DNA from 4 places in the Thioalkalivibrio sp. ALJ4 genome. Region 4 is predicted to be linked to each of the others. Evidence: predicted binding sites of a transcription regulator. Region 4 holds the regulator's gene; each other region holds the start of a gene.
The links. The regulator sigma-54, encoded in region 4, starts transcription at its own class of promoters, with help from an activator protein. The targets are predictions, from matches to a motif close to TGGCANGNTNCNTGCTT.
Positions count from the first base shown of each region.

Region 1: glnA (glutamate--ammonia ligase) is a predicted target of sigma-54. The motif match lies at 2,710-2,726, and genes of this name have one in related genera.
Region 2: C936_RS0105755 (PEP-CTERM sorting domain-containing protein) is a predicted target of sigma-54. The motif match lies at 2,752-2,768, and genes of this name have one in related genera.
Region 3: C936_RS0107900 (nitrate regulatory protein) is a predicted target of sigma-54. The motif match lies at 1,659-1,675, and genes of this name have one in related genera.

Region 1 is NZ_KB897917.1:420,421-424,841, forward strand. Features, by position in the region: gene glyS (glycine--tRNA ligase subunit beta) at 1-241, opposite strand, end outside; gene glyQ (glycine--tRNA ligase subunit alpha) at 302-1,246, opposite strand; gene C936_RS0102020 (cation diffusion facilitator family transporter) at 1,333-2,607, shown strand; gene glnA (glutamate--ammonia ligase) at 2,804-4,213, shown strand; gene C936_RS0102030 (lysophospholipid acyltransferase family protein) at 4,312-4,421, opposite strand, start outside.
Region 2 is NZ_KB897917.1:1,199,607-1,204,027, reverse strand. Features, by position in the region: gene ribD (bifunctional diaminohydroxyphosphoribosylaminopyrimidine deaminase/5-amino-6-(5-phosphoribosylamino)uracil reductase RibD) at 1-445, opposite strand, end outside; gene nrdR (transcriptional regulator NrdR) at 445-996, opposite strand; gene glyA (serine hydroxymethyltransferase) at 1,019-2,278, opposite strand; gene C936_RS0105755 (PEP-CTERM sorting domain-containing protein) at 2,848-3,522, shown strand; gene C936_RS0105750 (PEP-CTERM sorting domain-containing protein) at 3,854-4,421, shown strand, end outside.
Region 3 is NZ_KB897918.1:355,952-360,372, reverse strand. Features, by position in the region: gene C936_RS0107900 (nitrate regulatory protein) at 300-1,625, opposite strand; gene C936_RS0107895 (DsrE family protein) at 1,752-2,108, opposite strand; gene C936_RS0107890 (hypothetical protein) at 2,200-2,442, opposite strand; gene C936_RS0107885 (TIGR04282 family arsenosugar biosynthesis glycosyltransferase) at 2,453-3,139, opposite strand; gene C936_RS0107880 (TIGR04283 family arsenosugar biosynthesis glycosyltransferase) at 3,132-3,833, opposite strand; gene C936_RS0107875 (TVP38/TMEM64 family protein) at 3,848-4,421, opposite strand, start outside.
Region 4 is NZ_KB897917.1:972,091-976,511, reverse strand. Features, by position in the region: gene hprK (HPr(Ser) kinase/phosphatase) at 1-690, opposite strand, end outside; gene C936_RS0104605 (PTS sugar transporter subunit IIA) at 758-1,228, opposite strand; gene hpf (ribosome hibernation-promoting factor, HPF/YfiA family) at 1,233-1,571, opposite strand; gene C936_RS0104595 (RNA polymerase factor sigma-54) at 1,574-3,067, opposite strand; gene lptB (LPS export ABC transporter ATP-binding protein) at 3,126-3,854, opposite strand; gene lptA (lipopolysaccharide transport periplasmic protein LptA) at 3,905-4,421, opposite strand, start outside.

The DNA of each region.
Region 1 (4,421 bases), 550 kb from region 4:
CGGCGGCCACGGCCGGGCCGCGGCGCTCCTGGAGCTGGTCGGGCTGGCGCGCGGGCACATCGGGGAACAGCACGGCCAGCCGCCGCGGGGTGGCGAAGGCCTCGGGCGCGCCCGGTTCCAGCCCGGCCTCGCGCAGGCGGGTGGCCAGGCCCTGGGCCAGGGCGTCACGCAGGCGCGGCAGGGCGGTGGGGGGCAGCTCCTCGGTGCCCAGTTCGATCAGGAGTTCGCGGGCTTCAGCCATGTCGGGTCCAGTTCGGGTCCATCAGGGCCGCGCGGTCGGGCGCACGGTCCGGAAAAGGGTTCAGGCGGCGTCGGGCTTGTTCGCGTCGTCGTCGGCGCATAGCGGGAAGCCCAGGGCCTCGCGCGACTCGTAGTACTTCTGGGCGACGTTTCGCGACAGCTCGCGCACGCGCAGGATGTAGCGCTGGCGCTCGGTGACCGAGATCGCGCCGCGGGCATCCAGCAGGTTGAAGCTGTGGGAGGCGCGCAGCATCTGCTCGTAGGCCGGCAGCGGCAGGCCCAGCTCGATCATGCGGTCGCTCTCGTTTGCGTGCTGGTCGAAGGCGGCGAACAGGGCATCGCGATCGGCATGCTCGAAGTTGTAGGTGGACTGCTCCACCTCGTTCTGGTGATAGACGTCGCCATAGGTCACCGGGCGGCCGTCGGGCCCGACGGTCCAGACCAGATCGAATACGCTCTCCACCCCCTGCAGGTACATCGCCAGGCGTTCCAGCCCGTAGGTGATCTCGCCGGAGACCGGGTGGCAGTCCAGCCCGCCGACCTGCTGGAAGTAGGTGAACTGGGTGACCTCCATGCCGTTCAGCCAGACCTCCCAGCCCAGGCCCCAGGCGCCGAGGGTCGGGGACTCCCAGTTGTCCTCGACGAAGCGCACATCATGGGTGAGCGTGTCGAAGCCCAGGGCCTCCAGGGAGCCCAGGTAGAGATCCTGGATGTCCGGCGGCGACGGCTTCAGCAACACCTGGAACTGGTAGTAGTGCTGCAGGCGGTTGGGGTTGTCGCCATAGCGACCGTCGGTGGGACGGCGGCTGGGCTGCACATAGGCCGCGCGCCACGGCTCCGGCCCGATCGAACGCAGGAAGGTCGCCGGATGGAAGGTACCGGCCCCCATCTCCATGTCGTAGGGCTGCAGGACCACGCAACCGTGGTCGTTCCAGTAGTCCTGCAACCGGCGAATCAGGTCCTGGAAGGTGGGGCTGCTGCTGGACGGGGTGCGTTCGTGCGCCATGCGGGATCCCGGGTCAGGGCAAAGCGGACAGTATATCGGCCGGGCTCCGGCTGCGGCCACCGCTGAAGGCAGTGCAAGCGTCTTGCATGTGGCGGAGGCACGCCCATACTGAGGGCCTGACCCTGTTCGGGAGGGATGTCCTGAGCGACCCCCGCGCCAACTCCGAGGCCACGATCTCGCCCGAAAACGGCCGGCGCTACCGTGCCACGCGCCGGGTAACGGTCGTGGGCGCGGTGGTGAATGCCTTTCTTGCCCTGGCACAGCTGCTGAGCGGATGGCTGCTGAACTCGCAGGCGCTGATCGCCGACGGCGTGCACACCCTGTCGGACCTGATCACCGATGGTGTGGTGCTGTTCGCCGCTGGCAAGGCCGCGGCCTCGCCCGATCATGACCACCCCTACGGACACGGGCGTATCGAGACCCTGGCCACCGTAGTCGTCGGTGTGTTCCTCGCACTGGCCGGCCTCGGGATCGCCTGGGCCGCCGGACAGCGGCTGATGGATACCAACGCCGCGACCCCAGGGCCGGCCCCGGCCGCGCTCGCCTTTGCGGTGCTGACGCTGGTGGCCAAGGAGGGGCTCTATCAGTACACCCACCGTGTGGCGAAACGGATCGGCTCGCGGATGCTGGATGCGAACGCCTGGCATCACCGCACGGATGCGATCTCCTCGCTGTTCGTGCTGGTCGGGGTCGGGGCCGCGGTGGCGGGCTTCCCGTGGGCGGATGCCCTGGCGGCGCTGATCGTTGCCCTGTTCATCCTGCATATCGCCGGGCGCCTGATCGTGCGCAGCGCGGCCGAACTGATTGACACGGCACTGGATCCGGAGGAGGTCGCGCGCATCCACCGCACGATCATGGAAGTGCCCGGGGTGAAGGATGCGCACATGCTGCGCACGCGGCGGCATGGGAGCGACGTGGTCGCCGATGTGCATATCCAGGTCGCCCCGATGATTTCGGTTTCCGAGGGACACCGGATTGCCGATGCGGTGTACGGGGCCGTCACCCAGCGCCACGAGCGGCTGCGCGATTTTACGGTCCATGTGGACCCGGAAAACGACCAAGATCAGGCTCGAAGCTCGAACCTGCCCCTGCGTCCGGAGATCGCCGAAGCGGTGCGCGAGGCCTGGGCCGACACCCCGGAACTGGATCGCCTGGAGCAGCTTTCCATGCACTATCTGAACGGGCGCATCCACCTGACCCTGACGCTGCGCCTTGACGGGGCATGCACGCCCGCGGACCTGAACGCGCGGGGCGAGGGCCTGTCACAGTCGCTGCAGGGCCATCCGCGCCTGAAGGACCGGCTGGGTGAGGTGAAGATCCTCTATCGCCCATGCACCACTGGCGTGCAACAAAAGACTTGATGCACTACTGTGGTGCCGATGACGCACGGATATTGTGCAGCCCGCCGCGTGGTACGGGCCTGATGAGTCCTGAACGACCGTCACAGGGCCAATCGATCGAACTGGCATGATGCCTGCATAGAACCGATTCAACGCCGGCCGGGCTCGAATCGGCGCGGCGAACCCAAAGACCAAGAGCAAACCTAAGGAGACTCCCATGTCCGCAGCCGACGTGCTGAAGCAGATCCAGGAAAAGGAAGTCCGCTTTGTCGACTTCCGTTTCACCGACTCCAAGGGCAAGGAACAGCATGTAACCGTTCCAGCCCATGACCTCGACGAAGAGTCGTTCGAGGAAGGCAAGATGTTCGACGGGTCGTCGATCTCCGGCTGGAAGGGCATCAACGAGTCCGACATGATCCTGATGCCGGATGCGGAGTCCGCGGTCATCGATCCGTTCTTCGAGGACATGACCATGAACATCCGCTGCGACGTGGTCGAGCCGGCCACCATGCAGGGCTACGACCGCTGCCCGCGCTCCCTGGCGCGCCGTGCCGAGGCCTATCTGCAGAGCACCGGCATTGCCGACACCGCGCTGTTCGGGCCGGAAAATGAATTCTTCGTGTTCGACGATGTGAAATGGGGCTCGGACCTCTCCGGCTCCTACTGCCGCGTGGACTCCTCCGAGGCCTCCTGGAATTCCGAGCGCGTCTACGAAGACGGCAACATCGGGCACCGCCCGGGCGTGAAGGGTGGCTACTTCCCAGTGCCGCCGGTCGACAGCCTGCACGACATCCGCTCGACCATGTGCGAAGTGATGACCGAGATGGGCCTGACCACCGAGGTGCACCACCACGAGGTGGCCACCGCCGGCCAGTGCGAGATCGGTGTCGGCCCCGCGACGCTGACCCAGAAGGCTGACGAGGTGCAGGTACTGAAGTACGTGGTGCAGAACGTGGCCCACATGCACGGCAAGACCGCGACCTTCATGCCCAAGCCGATCGTCGGCGACAACGGCTCCGGCATGCACGTGCACCAGTCGCTGTCCAAGGACGGCAAGAACCTGTTCTCCGGTGACCTGTACGGCGGCCTGTCCGAGACCGCGCTGTACTACATCGGCGGTATCATCAAGCACGCCCGCTCGCTGAACGCCTTCACCAACCCGTCCACCAACAGCTACAAGCGTCTGGTGCCGGGCTTCGAGGCGCCGGTGATGCTGGCCTACTCCGCGCGCAACCGCTCCGCGTCGCTGCGCATCCCGTTCGTGATGAGCCCGAAGGCCCGCCGCATCGAGCTGCGCTTCCCGGACTCCACCGCCAACCCGTATCTGGCGTTCGCCGCGATGCTGATGGCCGGCCTGGACGGCATCCAGAACAAGATCCACCCGGGCGACGCGATGGACAAGAACCTCTACGACCTGCCGCCGGAAGAGGAAAAGGGCATCCCGCAGGTCTGCCATTCGCTGGACCAGGCGCTGGAAGCCCTGAACCAGGATCGCGAATACCTGACCCAGGGTGGCGTGTTCACCGACGACATGATCGATGCCTACATCGACCTGAAGATGGAAGAAGTCACGCGCATGCGCATGACCACCCATCCGGTCGAATTCGACATGTACTACAGCCTGTAAGGCATCCGCATCCGGCCCCTCGGGGCCAGATGCACCGGCCGCCGCGACCTTCGGGTCCGGCGGCTTTTTTTGTGCTCGGAACCTGGCTCGACCGGGTGTCAGCGATAGGGGTTGGGCTGGCCCTCGGGGGCCGGGTGGAAACGCTTGTAGGCCCAGTTGTACTGCTCGGGGCAGCGCCGGACCAGGGCCTCCACATGGGCGTTGATCG
Region 2 (4,421 bases), 230 kb from region 4:
GGACAAAGCCCGGGTTCAGTGCCCGGGCCTCGGCCTCGAGTACGCCGGTTTCGACCTCGATCCCGGCCGCGCGCAGCGCCTCCATGCCGCCACCACAGACCCGCGGGTTCGGGTCCTGCATCGCAATCACGGCCCGGGCCACGCCGGCCTGGATCAGCGCCTCGGTACAGGGAGGAGTGCGACCGTGGTGACTGCACGGCTCGAGCGTCACGTAGACAGTGGCCCCGCGCGCGGCTTCGCCGGCCGCGTGCAGGGCGTTCACCTCGGCGTGCGGCTCGCCGGCACACCAGTGCAGCCCCTCTCCGACGACCTCGCCATCGCGCACCAGCACACAGCCCACCCGAGGATTGGGATCGGCACTGAAGCGGCCATAGTCGGCCAGCTCCAGCGCCCGCGCCATGTGACGCCGATCCTCCACCGCCTGTTCGTGTCCCGGCTGTGCCATCAACTGCCCTCCTGCGAATCCCCCGGTGCGGCGGCATCCGTGTCGGCGAGTCCCTCATCGATCAGGCGCAGCTGTGAACGGCGCATCTCCGGCGTCAGGTCATCCTCGAGCCGCTCGATGGCCTCGCGGAAGGACTGCACACTGGCAAAGCTCAGATAGATGGAGGCAAAACGGATATAGGCCACATGGTCCAGGGCATGCAAGGCTGCCAGGACCATTTCGCCAATACGGTCGGACTTGACCTCGGGGGCCGCCAGGGACGCGAGCTGGCGCTTGATGTCGTCGATCACGCGCTCGACATCCTCGGTCTTCACCGGGCGCTTGTGCAACGCCCGGCGCAGACCACTGCGCAACTTGTCTTCGTCGAAGGCAACGCGCTCGCCGGAGCGCTTGACCACCCGCGGCAGGCTGAACTCCGCCCGCTCGAAGGTGGTGAAGCGCGCCCGGCACTCGCGGCACTCGCGCCGACGCCGGATCTGCTCCTGCTCCGGACCGGCCACCCGCGAGTCGACCACGCGGGTGTCCTGAGCGCCACAGGCCGGGCAGCGCATGGCGGGCCGCCGCTACGCCGCGTTATTCGGGGGCGCCGTAGACCGGGAAGCGGCGGCAGATCTCGACGACCTTGTCGCGGGTCGCGTCGATCACCTGCTCGTTCTCGTGGTCGTCCAGCACGTCGGCGATCCAGCCGGCCAGCTCGCGCGACTCCGCTTCGGTGAAGCCACGCGTGGTCAGAGCGGCGGTGCCGATGCGGATGCCGGAGGTCACGAATGGGGATTCCGGATCGTTGGGCACGGCGTTCTTGTTGACCGTGATGTTGGCGCGACCCAGCGCGGCGTCCGCGGCCTTGCCGGTCATGCCCTTGGACACCAGGCTCAGCAGGAACAGGTGATTGTCGGTCCCGCCGGAGACGATGTCGTAGCCACGCTCGACCAGGACCTCGGCCATCGCGCGGGCGTTGGCGATCACCTGCTTCTGATAGGTCTTGAATTCCGGCTCCAGGGCCTCCTTGAAGGCCACCGCCTTGCCGGCGATCACGTGCATCAGCGGGCCGCCCTGGGTACCCGGGAAGATCAGCGACTGGAACTTCTTGTTCAGCTCCGGCTGGCCCTTGGTGATGATGAAGCCGCCACGCGGCCCGCGCAGGGACTTGTGCGTGGTGGAAGTGACCACGTGGGCGTGGTCGATCGGGTTCGGGTATTCGCCGGCGGCGATCAGGCCGGAGACGTGGGCCATGTCCACCATCAGGTAGGCGCCCACGGAATCGGCGATCTCGCGGAAGCGCTTCCAGTCGACCACGCGCGAGTAGGCGGAGAAGCCGGCGACGATCATCTTCGGCTGGTGCTCGGTGGCCAGGCGCTGGACCTCGTCGTAGTCGATCAGACCCTCGTCGGTGATGCCGTACTGCACCGCGTTGTAGATCTTGCCGGAGAAGTTCGGCTTGGCGCCGTGGGTCAGGTGACCGCCGGCGTCCAGGCTCATGCCCAGCACGGTGTCATGCGGCTGCAGCAGGGCCATGTACACGGCCGCGTTGGCCTGCGAGCCGGAATGCGGCTGCACGTTCGCGTAGTCGGCGCCGTAGAGCTGCTTGAGGCGATCGATCGCGAGCTGCTCGACGATATCCACATACTCGCAGCCACCGTAGTAGCGCTTGCCCGGATAGCCCTCGGCGTACTTGTTGGTCAGCACGGAGCCCTGGGCCTCCATCACGCGCGGGCTGGTGTAGTTCTCGGAGGCGATCAGCTCGATATGCTCTTCCTGGCGCTGCGCCTCCTTGCTGATGGCGCCCCAGAGTTCGTCGTCGTAGCCGTGGATACTCATGTCGATCGAAAACATTCGGATCTCCCGTTTCATTACTTTCGTGGATTCGGTTTCCCGGCGCGCCGACTCACCGGCGCAGGCCTGGGAAGGGGGAAACAAAGACGCGTAATGATAGGGGATGCGGGGCTTTTTTTCAGGTGGCCGCCACGCCATGGCCAGACCACCGTCCAGGTAGCGCACAACGCAAGAATCCAAAGCCTTCCGTATTTTCAGCTACATACGGCCTATTGCGCGCTGCCGGGCAAGCTCGACAGGGTAGCCATGGCCTCCGGCGCGCACGGCCTGGTGTCCCGTTTCTTTACACCCAATCCTGGCCGGGTAAACCCCTCTCGCGGCACTGAGAATGTACCCGCCGGGCGCCACTCACCCGAACGGCGTAGTCGTCGGTGTCACACTTTTTTACGCCCATCCAGTCCCGCTGCCATCCGGCAAAAGGCGCATCCTCCTATCGGTCTGTTTTTTCGAATGAATTAGCGCGCATATGGGAATGGCACCGTTTCTGCATAGCCCTGAGTGCACAAGGACCGGATGGGCCGGATCCGCGCAAGCCACCCAGGGGGCTATTCCCAGGGAAGGTGCATCGAATGAACCCCAAACGTACTACACCCTATTTCGCGAGTGCCGCCCTGTTGCTGGGCCTGGGCCTTTCCGGCGCCGCACAGGCTTCGTTGATCAGCTGCGCCAGCCTGGATGGCGGCGTTGAAAACCGCGTCACCGCCAACATCGGCTGCCAGATCCTCGAACCCCTGGATGGGCATGCAAACGACCCTGTGGGAGGCGACCCATCCAACTGGATCGTCAACACGGCCGGTGGCACGGGCTTTTTCGGCATCAGTGACTGGCAGTTCGATGGCCGCTGGGAAGATCCGCCGAACAGCAACGGCGATCCGCTGGAGTTTGATCCGGCCGATCCGACCCTCAACCTGGTCACGCTGGACGGAACCTCCCAGGGCGGGACCTGGACACTGGATCCGAGCTTTGTCTACGGCGACCTGCTGTTCCTGTTCAAGGATGGCCGCGGCACCAATCTGACCGGGTTCCTGATGACTGGCTATAACGGCAGCTACCTCTCGCCATTCATTGACCCGCCGTTTGACTTCCCGGGTGCAAGCCCCAAAGACATCTCCCACGTGAGCATCTACTACCGTCCGAACGGGCAGGTACCGGAGCCCCACACACTGTTGCTACTGGGTCTGGGTCTGGGCTTGCTGGGTATCGCCGTCCGCCGCAAAGCACGCAGGGACACGATGGCGGCCTGATCACGTCCTGCTCGACTTGGCATGATGGCGCCCATGTGGCGCCATCATTTCGTTCATGCCTCCTGATCCACAGTGATTCGCTCGCCTCGACCGAACATGTCCGGTTCTTTTACATCTCGGCCGTAACCCACGACCGCCTCTCCACATCAAATCTCACAAGCGATTGTTTCATCGCCCGAATCCCCCATCTCGTCGAACATGGCACGAAGCGTGCTGCATTCCCGCCTTGTGAGTGATGGCACTTTCAGGCGATCCGCGCCCCAGCCGCATTCATGAGAAACCATGGAGGGACTTTCGTCCCATGGAGGTAAGCTCGATGTCATGCAAGCCATTGCTCTCGTTCCTGGCCGGAACGGTGTTCCTGTTGACCCTGTCGCTCTCCGGGGCCACCCAGGCCGCACTGCTCGATTGCACTGCCCTGTCCGGCAACGTCGGTGACAAGGTCACCAACAATCTCGGCTGTCAGATTTTGTCGCCACTGGATGGCGCAGCCACCGACTCCACCACCGGCGATCCCTCCAGCTGGCTTGTGAATACCGCGGGCGACACCGGATTCTTCGGAATCAGCGACTGGCTATTCGACGGCCGCTGGACCTCCCCCGGGTCGAACAGCTCGACCCTCGCCAGCTTTGATGGCAATCGCCACAGCGGGCAATGGAACCTCGATTCCGAATGGGACTATGGAGACCTGCTGTTCGTGTTCAGTCATGGCAGCGGCACCAACCTGGTCGGCTTCCTGATGACCGGGATCAATGGCGATTACAGCTCACCCTTCACCCAACCGCCCTTCAGCTATCCGGGTGTGGCCACACGCAACATCTCGCATATCAGCGTCTATTACCGTTCGGGCGCGGTCGGCACCGTCCCCGAACCGAAGACGATGCTGCTGATGGGACTGG
Region 3 (4,421 bases), on a different contig from region 4:
GCTCAGTCTCCTGCAGGAGGTGTGCCAATTAGCTGTTGCTAATCGACTCTCGTGGACCAAAGCCCACCCTGACGCGGAAAAATCGGACGGTTCCCGGTAAACAATCGAATCCTGGCAGGGGAATGACGATCACAAGCGGCACCACCCTGGGGCACGCCGGCGGTGCAGATGAACCGCTCTGGTGCACACCCCGTAGGAGCCGCCTTGGCGGCGAAGCCCCTGCCATTGTCGGACACTAGCAGGGGCTTCGCGGGCAGGCCCGCTCCCACAGGGGCGGAATCCCTTTCCCCGTGTATTAGCTACAGGTCGCCCTTGCCCAGGAGGTCGGACATCGCGACGGTCGCCTCGGCGACCTCGGCCAGGCGCCGGTTCTGGTTCATCGCCGTCTGGCGCAGGAGCTTGTAGGCCTGATCCTCGCTGAGGCCGCGGTGCTGGATCAGCAGCACCTTGGCGCGCTCGATGGTCTTGCGTTCGGCCAGGGCCTGGCGTGCCGCATGCAGTTCGTCCTCCACCGACTGCAGCCGGGTCGCCTGGCGCTGCACCAGGTCCATCACCGAGTGCCCGACGATCGGGACGTTGAGTACGGTCTCGCCCTCCTCCTGCGTGCTCTCCAGGCCCTCCGGCGCGCCGAAAAACACCGCATACGGCACGCTGTCGCGCAGCTCCGACTCGGCGAGTTGCTCCACCCGATCACGCACAGCGCCCAGGTCCGCGCGATCCGCCGTGATGCGTGCCGAACAGCACTCGTTCAGGTGCATCTCCAGCAGGTCCTCGATCTCCTTCATCGCGTCGATGCGCGCGGTGGTGCAGGCAAACCAGGTCTCGGCGCGGGCCGGGTCCGGCAGGGGATCGCCCCGGAGATCGCCGTGGGTACAGGCCTGACGGCGCAGCCGCTCGACCTCCGCCGCGAAGCCCGCGCCCTGCAGTTCCTGCCAGGCCGCGCAGGCGGGCTTCGGGGCAAACTCGGAGAAGATCCGAAACGAGCGTTCCTGGGCATCGATCCGGTGCAACAGGGACTGGCGCAGTTCGCCATCGAACACGCCCTGACCAAAGCCGGCGGCCCCGATCGCGCGTTCCTGGCCCGCCAGCTCCTTGCCCTGCATGAAGTTCAGCAGGGCCACCAGGGCCCGCGAGACCTCCGGGTCCGTGGCGGAGTCAGCGGCCTCGAACACCACTGCCAGCAGCGACCGGATCAGCTCGCTGAAGCCGCGCATCGCCTCCATCGGCGAGAGCGTGCGTTCGCTGACCTCCGCCCGCAGGCTGGGCAGACCCGACAGGCCATGCAGCGCCAGCGCCATGCGCCCCAGCAGACGGCTGCGCGCGTGGGCACAGGCCCCGGGCTCCAGCCAGCCATCAAGGTGTTCACGAAACGCCTGTGCGGTGGTGTCGGATTCAGCTCGGTACTGCGCTAGTTCGTCCGCATAGCGCTGGCCACCGGAGCCGATCCAGAGGCTGGAGGCACCGCGTTCGCGCTGGAGCTGATGCACCAGCGCGCGGATGCGCCCGACCAGCTGTACCGCCTCCAGCAGGCGCTCCAGGCTCACCACCTCGCACTTGCGCGAGGCGACCAGGAAGTCGCCAATGGCCTCTTCGAAGGAAAAACTCGGGGATGGGGTCTGGGTCATGCTCGTCGTCCGTGGATCACTCCCGGAACAAACAAGCATGCGATGTGCCAGTTCGAGGGGCTGACACAGGAGACACGGGCAAAACGGGCGGGGGATCACACCCCACCCGCGGACCGGCCCGCTCGATCAGAAGCTCATGGAGCGGTCGAAATCGGCAACGGCCTGGACGTACTGACCCATGCCGGCCATCTCGGCGTTCGGCAGGAAGTTGTGCTCGCCGACGTCGCGGCCCTTGGCGCAGGCCTCGCAGGCCCAGAACGGGACGCCTTCCTCGACCAGCGAATCCACGATGTCCTTCATCGCCGGCATGTTGTGGCCGACGATCTTGTCGTAGACATTCCGGTTGGCGATGTTCACGGCCTCGCCCTGCAGCCAGACGGTCACGTCATGGCCCTGCTGCTTGGCCACGTTCGCGGCGATCATGCCGAGGGTGGCACGGGTCGGGTCGTCGGTACCGGCAGTGACAGAAACAATAAAACGCATGGGACTCTCCTTGGTCACGTCAAAGTGGCAGGCACCGTAGCGACCCGGGCCGGGACCGTCGAGTTCCCACAAGCCTCAAGGAGGCGCCGAGTCAGGAAGCGCCTTTCGACGTAATGCTCATGCGATAGAGCTTGAAGGCCATCAGCAGCCAGGGAATGGCGTGCATGATCAGGTCGAGGATATCGATCGGACGGGTCAGCTCGCCCTGGAAGAGCCAGCGGATCTTCTCGACGATGTGCGGTTCGGGGACATAGGGCGACAGCCCCAGGGTGGCCACGAACAGTGCAAACAACCACAGTGGGGAACGGTCGACCCAGGCAACAAAGGCTTTCATGGCGCGCATCCTACCCGAAGCCTGGGCCGACTTGCGACTGCTCTGGGATCGGGGACTCTCGAGGTGCCCCAATGCCACGCAGGAGCGCTGGCGGACAGTGCACCAGGTCTTCCGGGCGGTCGATGTCGGAACGCGATTCCAGCTCAGCCCAGGCAAGACCCCGCGCCCGGGCCCGTTCACGGGTCTGTTTCAGCACCCGGTCGCTGCCCCACTCGATGGCCTCGAACAGCCCGGGTACGGGCCGCGCGGTGGCCAGAAGCACGTAACCGCCATCCAGTGCCGGGACCAGTGCCACGTCCTGTCCTCCGGCCAAGGCTTCACGGGCAGCGATCAGGTCCTCGACACCCAGCGTCGGGGCATCGGAGCCCATCACCAGCGCCGGAAACGGACCCGCCTCCAGCGCATGGCGCATGCGCGCCCCCAGGTCACCGCCCCGCTGCCTGTGCAGGGAACAGCCAAAGCGTTCGGCGCAGTGCTTGAAGAACGGATGATCGGAACCCGGGCTGCACCACAGCTCCACCTGGTCCGGCGCCACCTGACGGGCTACGTCCAGCGCGTGTTCCAGCAGCCGCTCGTGCAGCCGTGCAGCGCCCTCGGCACCCAGCGCGGGGATCAGTCGGGTCTTGGTCCGGCCCGGCTCGGGCGCGCGGGCAAAGACCAGCACGCGCAGCGCATCCAGCGGCCGACGCTCAAGCATCGCCACGATACAGTCGCGCCAGCCCGTCCGGGTTTGCACCCAGCCAGTAGGCCAGGCGCAGCCGCCACATCAGCCAGATCGTGCGCCATGCACCCTGCTGCTCCCAGCGCCGGGACGACGTGACCAGCCGGGTGCGCAGGCACTTTGGGCGTCCCACCGAGCGCAGTCGCCGCGAGAACTCGATGTCCTCCATCAACGGCTGATCCGGCCAGCCGCCTACGGCATTGAACGCCGAGCGTGTAATGAAGATGCCCTGGTCCCCGGTCGCAATCCCGCTCAGACACGAGCGCAGATTCATCATCGCGGCGATCAGCGCGAATATCGCGCGACCGCCCGACAAGCGGACATCGAAACGTCCCCAGGCGCAATCGCCCCGGGCCACCACGTCGCGCAGCGCATGCACCGCAACCCCGGCCCCGTCCGGGAACGCAGTGTCGGCATGCAGGAACCAGAGCACCTCGCCGCGGGCGCGCTCGGCTCCGGAATTCATCTGCCGTGCACGCCCCGGTGCACTGGACAGCACACTCACGCCGCGTTGTTCTGCCTGCCGGACAGTCCCGTCCGTGCTTCCCCCGTCGACCACGATCACCTCACAGTCGAGGATCTCCCTCAACGTATCCAGCAAGGGCGGGAGGGACTCGGCCTCGTTCAGCACCGGGATGATCACGGACAGGAAGGGTGACTCCCGCGACATGGTTGCTACGGGACTCAGGCTGGCGACTGGACGGCTTTCTGCCCCTGCCAGATCCGGCGCAACAGCCGAGGCAGCAACAGCAGCAGGGCCAGCACGGCGAGAATCGCCAGCCCCAGCTGGACCCGGTTGTCCGTATCACCCGCCACCATCTCGCGCGTAGCGTGGCCCAGCCAGGCATAGGCGAACAGGCTGGGGATCAATGCGACCAGGGTCGTGATCGTGAACACGGTCAGCGGCATACGCACCAGGCCCAGGGCGTAGTTGGTCGGGGCGAACGGGAAGACCGGCACCAGCCGTGTCAGTGCGACCACGCGCCAGCCCTCGGCCTCCACATCCTCGCGCAGCCGTGCGCTGCGCGGACCCAGACGCGGTTCCAGCCAGGGTTGCAGCAGGGTGCGCGCCAGCATGAACGCGATAATCGCAGCGATGGTCGCCGCCAGCAGGCTCAGGGCCCCGCCGGTGAACGGCCCGAACAGCGCCCCTCCCAGCAGGATCCAGAAGGTGCTGGGCAACGGAAACAGCGCAAGGACGACAAAGGCCAGCACAAACATCATGTAGGCGCCCATCCCCCAGCTGGCGAGCCACGCC
Region 4 (4,421 bases):
ATCCCCGTACATGGCGCGGACGTTCAACACCCCCAGCCCGCGCACCTCGAGCAGGTCCTGCAACAGGGCCGGGCAGTGTCCGCGCACGATATCCGGGGCGATGCGGGCAAACTCCGGTGCGTCGTCGGCGATCAGCCGGTGCCCGCGCGAGATCAGCTCGAGCGCCACCTCGCTCTTGCCCACGCTGGAGGCCCCGCTGATCAGCACGCCAATGCCGAGGATCTCCATGAACACGCCATGGCGCACCTCGAAATGGGCCAGCCGCTGCTGCAGGAAATAGCGCAGCAGGGAGATAATCTCGTGGCTGCTGGTCGAGGAGCACAAGATCAGCGGCAGCTGCTCATCGGGGACGTCCGGCATCTCCGAGAACGGGCAGGTGTCCTCGGCGAAGATCACCGCGGTCGTCCCGGTGCGGGCCATCTCCAGGATCAGTTGCTCGCGCTGATCATCGCTCAGCCGCGCGATATAGCGCGCCTCGAAATCGCCGATCACCTGGATACGGTTAGGCCGGATCAGGTTGAGGTGCCCGGCGAGGGGCAGGTCGTCGCCGTCACCGCCGACCAGGTTGCGATCCGGTGCGACCTGCTCGCCGTGTACGTAGCGCAGATCCAGGCGATTGCCCATCGCCTGGATCAGGACCTCTACGGTGATGTCGCGCGCGATGCCGCCCTCTCCCAGTGCCTCGTTCATGCACGAATCTCCGGCAGCATTGGCGCGGGGTGTCGGAATCGGGGGAGCACTGCCGGGAGAGCCATGTTCAGGCGTCGCCGAAGGCCCGGGTCAGTTCGCGTTCCAGGGCGTCCGCGTCGCCGGCACGGCGCAGCGAGGCGATATTGTCGGGCTGCGAGAGACCGCGCGCCAGCTGCGCCAGCAGGTCCAGGTGCGCGCTGGTCGCCGCCTCGGGCACCAGCAGTGCGATCAGGATGTCCACGGGTTCGTGATCCATGGCGTCGAAGTCGACCCCCTGGTCCAGCCGCAGGACCGCGACCCGGGGGACATCGAGCTCGGCCAGACGCCCATGCGGGATGGCCACGCCATGCCCCAGACCGGTGGAGCCAAGCTTCTCGCGGGCAGACAGGGCCTCGAAGATGGCCCCGCTGGCCGGGCCGGCGGACTCCTCGCCGCCGACGGCCAGCAACTCGGCCAGGGTCTCGAGCGCCCGTTTCTGGCTGGAACACTCGGGCTCCAGCCGGATACGGGCGCGGGTGATCAGCTCGGCAATGGTCATTGCGTTAAAGGGCCTGTTCGCGGTTGCGCTGGGCACCCTCGGCGCGGTGATGGTCCTTGACCTTTTCCTTGTGCTTGATCAGCTGACGATCCACCTTGTCGATCAGGCCATCAATCGCCGCATACATATCCTCGTGACTGGCTTCGGCGTGGATGTGATTGCCGCTGACCTGGAGATTGGCCTCCGCCTTGTTGTTCAGGTTCTGGTTTTTCTCGTGGGTCAGCACCACATGCACGTCGATCACTTTGTCGAAGTGGCGTTCCAGCTTCGCGAACTTTTCGTTCACGTAGTCGCGCAGGGCGTCGGTGATATCGACGTGATGGCCGGTCAGATTGATCTGCATGGTCAGGCTCCTTTTTGCTTGGTTCCACTGGGCATACTCGCCATCTGCCGGCGTTCGCTGGAAGACGGTATGTGCATAGCCTCGCGGTACTTGGCCACGGTGCGTCGGGCCACATTAATGCCCCGATCCGACAGGATCTGGGCCAGTTTTGCATCACTCAGTGGCTTGTTCGGGGTCTCGCCACCAATCAATTCCCGAATCATGGCACGGATCGCGGTCGCCGAGCATTCGCCGCCATCGGCTGTGCCAACATGGCTGGAAAAGAAGTACTTGAACTCGAATACCCCACGCGGGGTGTGCATGTATTTCTGTGTAGTCACCCTCGAGATGGTCGATTCGTGCATCTCCAGGGTCTCGGCGATATCGCGCAGGATCAGCGGTTGCATGGCAACCTCACCATGCTCGAGAAACCCCTGCTGGCGCACGACGATGGCCTGGGCGACCCGCAGCAGGGTGTCGTTCCGGCTGTGCAGGCTCTTCAGGAACCAGCGCGCCTCCTGCAACTGATCGCGCATAAACGCGCTATCACGCGCATCGGAGACCTGCCGCACCATGCCCGCATAGAGATCGTTGATGCGAATGCGCGGCGCAATCTCCGGGTTCAAGTCCACGCGCCAGCCATCGCGGTCATGGCGGACATAGACATCCGGCACGACGTATTCCGAAGTGGACTCGCTGATCTGGGCACCGGGCCGCGGATTCAGGGTGCGGATCAGGTCCAGCGCCCGCGCCAGCTCGTCCGGGTCGCGCACGCCGGACTGGCGCTGCAGGGCTCGGTAGTCCCGCTTGGCCAGGCTCTCCATGCCGTTTTCCAGGATGGCTCGAGCCGCGTCACGCGCCGGGGCATCCGGCGCCAAATGGCGCAGCTGGATCTCCAGGCACTCGCGCAGGTCCCGCGCACCGACGCCCAGCGGGTCGCACTGCTGAATCCAGTGCAGCACCGCCTCGACCTCGTCGACCCCCACGGGCTCGTCTTCGCCCTGGCTGATCATCTCCGCCAGCGCCTCGAGTTCACTGTCCAGATAGCCGTCCGGGCTGATCGCGTCGATCAGCGCCGCCCCGATCCGTTGGTCTCGTGGGGTCAGGTGGCTCAGATGCAGCTGCCAGAGCAGGTGGTCCTGCAGGCCCTCGTCCTCGCCGTCGGAGGTATTCTCCAGCGGGTCGCGGTCGTCCAGGCCGCGTGGGCTCGGGGCGGGCTCGTAGATGTCGTCCCAGCGACTGTCGGTGCTCAACTCCTCGGGGATCACGTCATCGCCAGCCGTGTCGGCCTGCATGCGATCCCCGTCGACCCGTTCGCCCCCTTCCTCCGGGCGCTCGGGCGGGGCCTCCTCGCCCTCGTCCTCCACCTGCTCGAGCATGGGGTTGCTTTCCAGCGCCTGCTGGATCTCCGCCTGCAACTCCAGCGTGGAAAGCTGCAGCAGACGGATCGCCTGTTGCAGCTGCGGGGTCATCGTCAGCGTCTGCCCCAGCTGCAGATTGAGCCCGGGTTTCAGCATCGCGGTTTGAGGTCCATGGTGACCATCAAGATCATCTTAAGGAAACACTGATCAATGTTCACAGTCGAAAGTTTTCTCCGAGATACACGCGGCGCACCTGGGGGTCGTCCAGCAGCTCCTGCGGGGTCCCGGCGCTCAGGATGCGGCCCTCACTAAGAATATAGGCCCTGTCGCAGATTCCGAGGGTCTCGCGCACGTTGTGGTCGGAAATCAGCACACCGATCCCGCGCTGGGCCAGATGCCCAATCACGGCCTGGATATCACCCACGGAAATCGGATCCACGCCGGCAAACGGTTCGTCCAGGCAGATAAAGCGCGGGTCACCGGCCAGTGCCCGCGCGATCTCGGCGCGGCGACGCTCGCCCCCGGACAGGGCAATCCCAGGGCTGTGGCGCACGGTCTCCAGCTGGAACTCCTCGATCAGGGCATCGCCGATGCGGCGTCGCTCGTGGCGGTCGAGCTCCGAGCGCAGCTCCAGCACCGCCTGCAGGTTGTCCCAAACACTCAGCCGACGGAAGATCGAGGCCTCCTGCGGCAGGTAGCCCAGCCCGGCTCGGGCCCGCGAATGAATCGGGGCCCGGGTGATGTCCCGGTCACCCAGCGTGATGCGGCCACGATTGGGCCGGATCAGGCCGACCAGGCTGTAGAAACAGGTGGTCTTGCCTGCGCCGTTCGGTCCCAGCAGGCCCACGACCTCCCCTGGTGCCAGATCGACGTCGACACGATCCAGCACCGTACGCTTGCCATAGCGCTTGGTCAGCTCGCGGCCGGTCAGATAGCCGGCCATCGGCGCAGATTCGCCACCGGCCGCGGCGGGCGCGCTGGTGTCGAGCTCGTTCATTCGTCGTCTTCGCGGGGCTGGATCCTGATACGTACACGCTCGTCATCGGCCTCGCCACGCTCGGCCTCGATCACATCCGTCTCCAGGTCGTAGACGATGCGCTTGCCGCGCGCTTCCTCGGCTGCCGTGATCACATGCGCCTGGTCGGTCAGGATCACCCGGTCCTCGTTCAGCAGGTAGTCGATGCGCAGCGCGGTGGCGATGCGCATCTCGCCCGTCTCCGGGTCCGGGGACTCCAGCCGCGCGGGCTCGCCGTGGGCCTCCATCTCGTAAGGGCGTCGGTCGCGGCTGCGCACATAGACCTTGTCGGCCTCCAGTGTCATGTCCCCGCGAATCACCACCACATCACCGGTATAAGTGCTTACGCCCCGCCGGTCGTCCATCTCCGCACGATCGGCGGTAATCTCCACCGGCAGGGGCTGCTGCTGGGCAATGACCGGCGCGGCTAGCAGCAACAAGGCACTGCCCAGCAGCACGGGCCATCCGGCCCGGGCGAGCGACGACCCACCACGT